3 regions of the Enterobacter sp. SM3 genome follow, and region 1 is predicted to be linked to each of the others. Evidence: predicted binding sites of a transcription regulator. Region 1 holds the regulator's gene; each other region holds the start of a gene.
What was found. Region 1 encodes PurR, which represses purine synthesis genes. Its sites were predicted from a motif close to CANGCAAACGTTTGCNTG; they were not measured.

Region 1 (2,268 bases):
CGTCGACTTCTATCGTCATTTTTCGGATGTCGAGCTGCGGGTCTCGCAGGAGGTGTTCAACGGCGTCTGGGATGCGCTGGCGGACGGCAGGGCAGAGATGGCGATTGGGGCCACGCAGGCGATCCCGGTCGGGGGGCGTTACGCTTTTCGCGATATGGGGATGCTGAGCTGGAAGTGCGTGGTGGCAAGCAATCATCCGCTGGCGGCGATGGAAGGGCCGCTGAGCGATGATACGCTGCGGAACTGGCCGTCGCTGGTGCTGGAGGATACGTCCCGTTCATTGCCCAAGCGTATTACCTGGCTTCTTGACAACCAGCGGCGGGTGGTGGCGCCTGACTGGGAATCGTCGGCGACGTGCCTCAGTGCCGGACTGTGCGTCGCGATGGTGCCCGTTCATTTCGCGCGTCCGCGCATCGATACCGGAGAGTGGGTTGAGCTGACGCTGGAGAATCCGTTCCCGGATGCGGCCTGCTGCCTCACCTGGCAGCAAAATGATGTCTCGCCTGCGATGGCCTGGCTGCTGGATTATCTGGGAGACAGCGAAACGCTAAATCGGGAATGGTTACGGGAGCCAGCGTAGCTGGCCCCGTAAGGCGATTAACGACGGTAGTCGCGGAACGGACCATCCGCAACGGAACGGCGTTCGATAAGACGCGGGTGAACTTCAATGGACTGCGACTCTTCACGCTTGTTGACGATCCTGTCCATAAGCATATTGAAGGCCGTTTCGCCCAGCGAATCTTTCGGCTGGTGAATGGTGGTCAGCGCTGGCGTGAAGAAACGCGCGTTACGCACGTTGTCATACCCGATCACGGAAATATCCTGCGGGACGCGCAGGCCCAGCTCGTCGGCAGCGCAGAGCGCGCCCATCGCCATGATGTCGCCTCCGCAGAAAACGGCTGTCGGACGGTGCGGCTGAGAGACGATTTGCTGCATCGCGCGGTAGCCCGATTCCGGCTCAAAGTCGCCCTGCACAATCCAGTTTTCCGGCACGTTGATCAGCGCTTCTTCCATCGCTTTCATAAAACCGGCCAGACGGCCCGCGCCGGTGTTGCGCTCCAGCGGACCGGGGATCACGCCAATCTCGCGGTGACCGCGTTCGATCAGATAACGACCGGCCATATAGCCGCCTTCAAAGGCGTTATCGATAACGGAATCGGTGAAATCCGCGCGCGCTTCGCCCCAGTCCATCACCACCATCGGAATGTGGCGATACTCTTCCAGCATCGACAGCACGGATTCGGGGTACTCGGAACACATCACCAGCAGGCCATCAACGCGCTTTTGCGCCATCATCGACAGGTAGGCGCGCTGTTTTTCAATGCTGTTCCATGCGTTGCCCAGAATCAGGGTATAGCCTTTCTGGAAGCAGTTTTTTTCAACCGCTTCAATGATCTCGGCAAAATAGGCCGCTTCACTGCTGGTCGCCAGCAATCCAATGGACTTGGTGTGATTAACCTTGAGGCTACGCGCAACCGCGCTTGGCGAATAGTGCAGCTCTTTGATCGCTGCCCAGACGGCATTGCGCGTCTCTTCCGCCACGAAGCGGGTTTTGTTAATTACATGTGATACGGTTGTAGTGGAAACGTTTGCGCGTTTTGCTACGTCTTTAATTGTTGCCATTAAATGTCACTCCAGACCATATCCTAAACTCCTGAAAAATTTGAAGGTAAACGTTTGCCTTCTCTCACCCTTATCTCGCAATGTTGAATTGCGGCACGCCGGGAAAACGACACGGGACGTCAGGAGGGGGTCAATGGCCGGTACGCTAATAAATTTAGCGTGGAATTTTGTCCTATCTTGATGAAAAGGGGAAGAGGTAAAGTGGTTATCAGTATAAATCCAGGAAGATTTTTGACGTAATCTGTGCAAAAATGAGCAAGCTCACTTTTCGTGTGGGGATTAAAAGGAGAAAAATTGATGAGTTCCGATCTTAAGTTTTCGCTGTTCACCACCGTTGTTGTGCTGGCTCTGATTGTCGCGGCCGGTCTGACGGCAGCGCTGCACTGATTTACGCGGAGGGAGAGCCTTCTCCCTCCCGACTCCCCGGATTGTTACTTCTCTGGCAAAAATCTTTTGCCATTTTGTTAACTTCTCATTTTTTGTGATTGATGTCATGCTTTCCGCTTCTTTGTTCTGTGTCACCACATGACACGGCATCCGGAGTTGACGCATGAAAATCAATTTTCCCCTGCTGGCCCTGGCGATTGGCGCTTTTGGGATTGGCACCACTGAATTCTCCCCGATGGGGTTACTGCCCGTTATTGC
Region 2 (2,268 bases), 410 kb from region 1:
CATCGTTGCTCAGGATGGTGGCAACAACAGACGCACCGTGTGCCGGTGGGTTAGAGTAGTTCGCGCGGATAACCGATTTCATCTGGCTGAACGCACGATCGACGGTCTCTTCGTTAGCAGCAACCAGCGTACAGGCACCCACACGCTCATTGTACAGACCGAAGTTCTTGGAATAAGAGCTTGCGACAATCAGCTCCTGATGCACGGCTGCGAACGCACGCAGACCTTCGGCATCTTCTTCCAGACCACGGGCGAAGCCCTGGTAGGCAAAGTCAAACAGCGGCAGCCAGCCTTTTTCTACGGACAGCTTCGCCAGGTGTTCCCACTGCTCAAGCGTCGGATCGATACCGGTTGGGTTGTGGCAGCAGCCGTGGAACAGCACCACGTCACCTGCCTGCGCTTCGCTCAGGCTCGCCAGCAGGCCGTCGAAGTCGAGAGAGTGGTTTGCCGCGTCGTAGTAGGCGTATTCACGCACTTCCAGACCCGCAGAGTTAAACACGCTCTTGTGGTTCGGCCAGCTTGGGTTGCTCACCCACACGCGCTTAACAGAGGTGTTTTTCGCCAGGAAATCCGCCGCAACGCGCAGCGCGCCGGTACCGCCAGGGGTTTGTGCTGTGCGAGCGCGTTTGCTGCTCACAATTTCGCTGCCTTTACCGAACAGCAGTTCCTGAGTGCAGCGACCAAATTCAGGGATACCATCAATACCGAGGTAGTTTTTGGTGGTTTCGTTTTCCAGCAGATACTGCTCAGCTTTCTTAACGCTGGTCAGTACCGGAGTTTTGCCGGTTTCATCTTTATATACACCAATACCCAGGTTGATTTTGCCAGGGCGGTCGTCGGCACGAAACAGATCGGCCAGGCCCAGAATAGGGTCGGCAGGAGCGGCGGTAATGTTCTCAAACATGACGAAGTTCCATTGTGATTACAGAAGTGAAATCCGCTATCAGGTTAACGGTAGATTTACAAAATGCCAACCGTTTGCGACGAAAAGCGTGCGGCTTTTCAAAAGTCGCCATTATTTTCTGTCACGCATAAAAAAACAGGGCCGAAGCCCTGTTCATTAAGCATATAACAAAGTGGTGTACTGATTAGAACTGGTAGGTTACGCCAACGGTAGCCTGGTTGTCAGAGCCAACCCAGCTGGTGGACGCATCTTTGTCGTCCAGCAGGTTGAAGCGGTAGTCACCGTACACGTTGAAGTTCTTGTTGAAGTAGTAAGTCGCACCAGTGGTGATGTATTTCGCCAGGTCACGGTCGCCGATGCCGTTCAGGTCTTTACCTTTGGACTGAACGTAAGAAACGGAAGGACGCAGACCGAAGTCGAACTGGTACTGTGCGATAACTTCGAAGTTCTGGGTCTTGTTAGCAACGTCGTACACAGTCTCTGTGCTATCGCCCAGGATGCTCATGTTGCGGGTTTCAGCGTAAACGGTCGCCAGGTAGATATTGTTCGCGTCATATTTCGCGCCAACTGCCCAGGACTCAGCTTTATCGCCTTTACCATCTGCTTTCTGATCCAGAGTACGGTTTGCAGTGCTGTATGCACCGATCAGACCGAACCCTTCGCCGAACTCGTAGCCCAGGGACAGACCAACGCCGTCACCGTTCGCTTTACGCAGATCGCTACGTTCGTTTTTACCCTGGTACTGAACGCCAAAGTTCAGACCATCAACCAGACCGAAGAAGTTGTTGTTACGGTAGGTCAGCAGGCCAGTAGAACGGCTGGTCATGTAGTTATCAACATAGCCGCCACCCCAGGTTTCGCCAGAGAAGGACGGAGCCATATCCGTGTAGGATTCTACGTCGTAAACGATACCGTAGTTACGACCGTAGTCCAGAGAACCTGCTTCAGAAACTTTGATACCCGCGAATGCCAGACGAGTTACGTTAGTCTGGTCGCCTTCGGCTGCACCAGCTTTCGCACGGTATTCCCACTGACCGTAACCGATCAGTTGATCATTGATCTGAGTTTCGCCTTTAAAGCCGATCTGGCCGTAAGAGGAGTCAGCGTTTTTATGTTCGCCAGAAGTGGTGAAGCCGTGTTCACCCACAACTTTACCGTAGAAGTCCAGTTTGTTGCCGTTCTTGTTATAGATTTCTGCAGCGTTAGCTGCACCGGCTACCAGCAGGGCAGGGATTACCACTGCCAGAATATTGCGCTTCATCATTATTTATTACCCTCATTGGTTTTTTTATGACACTCGCCACTGCCGTCAATAAATTCTGTCAATAAATATTTCCGGAACTATTGATGAGAGTTTGGTGTCT
Region 3 (2,268 bases), 2.4 Mb from region 1:
CATAATAACCATAGAGAATTTCAGGGATAATTTACATGAGTGAAATCATTTCCGCAGCGGTTTTATTGATTCTGATAATGGATCCACTGGGTAACCTGCCGATCTTCATGTCGGTGCTGAAGCACACCGAGCCGAAGCGCCGCCGGGCGATCATGATCCGCGAGCTGCTCATCGCCCTGCTGGTGATGTTTATCTTCCTGTTTGCGGGTGAAAAAATTCTCGCGTTCCTGAACCTGCGCGCCGAAACCGTTTCGATTTCCGGCGGGATTATTCTGTTCCTGATTGCCATTAAGATGATTTTCCCGAGCGCGGAAGGCAGCAGCAGCGGCCTGCCTGCGGGTGAAGAGCCGTTTATTGTGCCGCTGGCGATTCCCCTCGTCGCCGGGCCAACCATTCTGGCCACGCTGATGCTGCTGTCGCATCAGTATCCGAACCAGATGAGCCATCTGGTGATTGCCCTGCTGATCGCCTGGGGCGGGACGTTTATTATCCTGCTGCAGTCGTCCCTGTTCCTGCGCCTGCTGGGTGAGAAAGGTGTAAACGCGCTGGAACGCCTGATGGGGCTGATTCTGGTAATGATGGCGACGCAGATGTTCCTGGACGGGATCAGGGCGTGGATGAAAGGATGACTTTCTCCCTCTCCCTGTGGGAGAGGGCCGGGGTGAGGGCGTCAGGCCGCAGAGGACGGATTTTTGCCGGGTGGCGGCTTCGCCTTACCCGGCCTACAACTAACGCACTGGGGCCTTATTTTGGTGAAAGGCTGACTTTCTCCCTCTCCCCGTGGGAGAGGGTCGGGGTGAGGGCGTCAGGCCGCAGAGGACAGCCCATCTAACCCTTACGAATCAAATACCGGTACGGCAGCGCCTCGGTCTGCTGTGCCACCAGCTCATGTTCCATAAAGGTACAAAAGCCGGGAATATCGCGGGTCGTGGCCGGGTCATCGGCAATAATCAGCAGCGTTTCACCGGTCTGCATGTTGCGCACGGTTTTGCGTACCATCATTACCGGCTCCGGGCAGCGAAGGCCCTGGGCATCAAGAGTGTGGTCTGGGCTGGAAAACAGGTCGGTCATGGTCTTCTCGGTCTGGTAAAAACGGCTGTAGTTTACGCCCGGTTGCGATCAATGCAAACCAGGTTAACGATTGCGTAAAAACTAACCATTGCAATGTCCTGCCAAAGCAGTATCATGCTGCGGTTTTTATTGGGTTCCCTCACCCCAACGTATAAAAAGGTCACAATATGACGTCGTTTTCTGAATCACAGCGCGTAAAAGCGTTGTTCTGGCTTTCGCTTTTCCATTTGCTGGTGATCACCTCCAGCAACTATCTGGTACAGCTCCCGATCTCCATCTTTGGTTTTCATACCACCTGGGGCGCGTTCAGCTTCCCGTTTATTTTCCTCGCGACCGATTTGACCGTGCGTATCTTTGGCGCACCGCTGGCTCGCCGCATTATTTTTTCGGTCATGCTCCCGGCGCTGTTCATCTCGTACGTGATTTCCTCTCTGTTTTATATGGGAAGCTGGCAGGGCTTTGAGGCGTTAACCCACTTCAACCTGTTTGTTGCCCGTATCGCAGCGGCAAGCTTTATGGCCTACGCGCTGGGGCAGATCCTCGACGTGCATGTGTTTAACCGCCTGCGTCAGAATCATCGCTGGTGGATGGCGCCAACCGCCTCCACGCTGTTCGGGAACGTGAGCGATACGCTGGCCTTCTTCTTCATCGCCTTCTGGCGCAGCCCGGATGCGTTCATGGCTGAACACTGGATGGAAATCGCGCTGGTGGACTACTGCTTCAAGGTCCTCATCAGCATTGTCTTCTTCCTGCCAATGTACGGCGTGCTGCTCAATATGCTGCTGAAAAGGCTGGCAGATAAATCTGAAATCACGGCATTGCAGGCTGGTTAAGGGTTCGCTTTATCAGTTGTGATAAGATGAGCGAATGAGCCGTTATGGCCGTTTATCGAAAGGAAGAAGTCAATGCGCAATCTGGTTAAATATGTCGGGATTGGCCTGCTGGTTGTGGGTCTTGCAGCCTGTGATAACAGCGACACGAAAACGCCTGCTCAGGGCGCATCCGCAGAGAGCAACGCGACCGGCCAGCCGGTGAATCTGATGGATGGCAAACTTAGTTTCTCTCTGCCAGCCGATATGACTGACCAGAGCGGCAAGCTGGGCACCCAGGCGAACAACATGCACGTGTACTCCGACGCAACCGGGCAGAAAGCGGTCATTGTGATTGTGGGCGACGACACCAGCGAAGATCTGGCCG

Region 2: GVO84_RS07480 (amino acid aminotransferase) is a predicted target of PurR. The motif match lies at 968-985, and genes of this name have one in related genera.
Region 3: tusA (sulfurtransferase TusA) is a predicted target of PurR. The motif match lies at 1,131-1,148, and genes of this name have one in related genera.

What each region holds. Positions count from the first base shown of each region.
Region 1 is NZ_CP099971.1:2,028,039-2,030,306, forward strand. It holds gene punR (DNA-binding transcriptional activator PunR) at 1-580, shown strand, start outside; gene purR (HTH-type transcriptional repressor PurR) at 598-1,623, opposite strand; gene GVO84_RS09580 (YnhF family membrane protein) at 1,921-2,010, shown strand; gene GVO84_RS09585 (MFS transporter) at 2,174-2,268, shown strand, end outside.
Region 2 is NZ_CP099971.1:1,620,441-1,622,708, forward strand. It holds gene GVO84_RS07480 (amino acid aminotransferase) at 1-904, opposite strand, end outside; gene GVO84_RS07485 (porin) at 1,089-2,168, opposite strand.
Region 3 is NZ_CP099971.1:4,509,222-4,511,489, forward strand. It holds gene yhgN (NAAT family transporter YhgN) at 36-629, shown strand; gene tusA (sulfurtransferase TusA) at 829-1,071, opposite strand; gene GVO84_RS21215 (7-cyano-7-deazaguanine/7-aminomethyl-7-deazaguanine transporter) at 1,239-1,904, shown strand; gene GVO84_RS21220 (DcrB family lipoprotein) at 1,977-2,268, shown strand, end outside.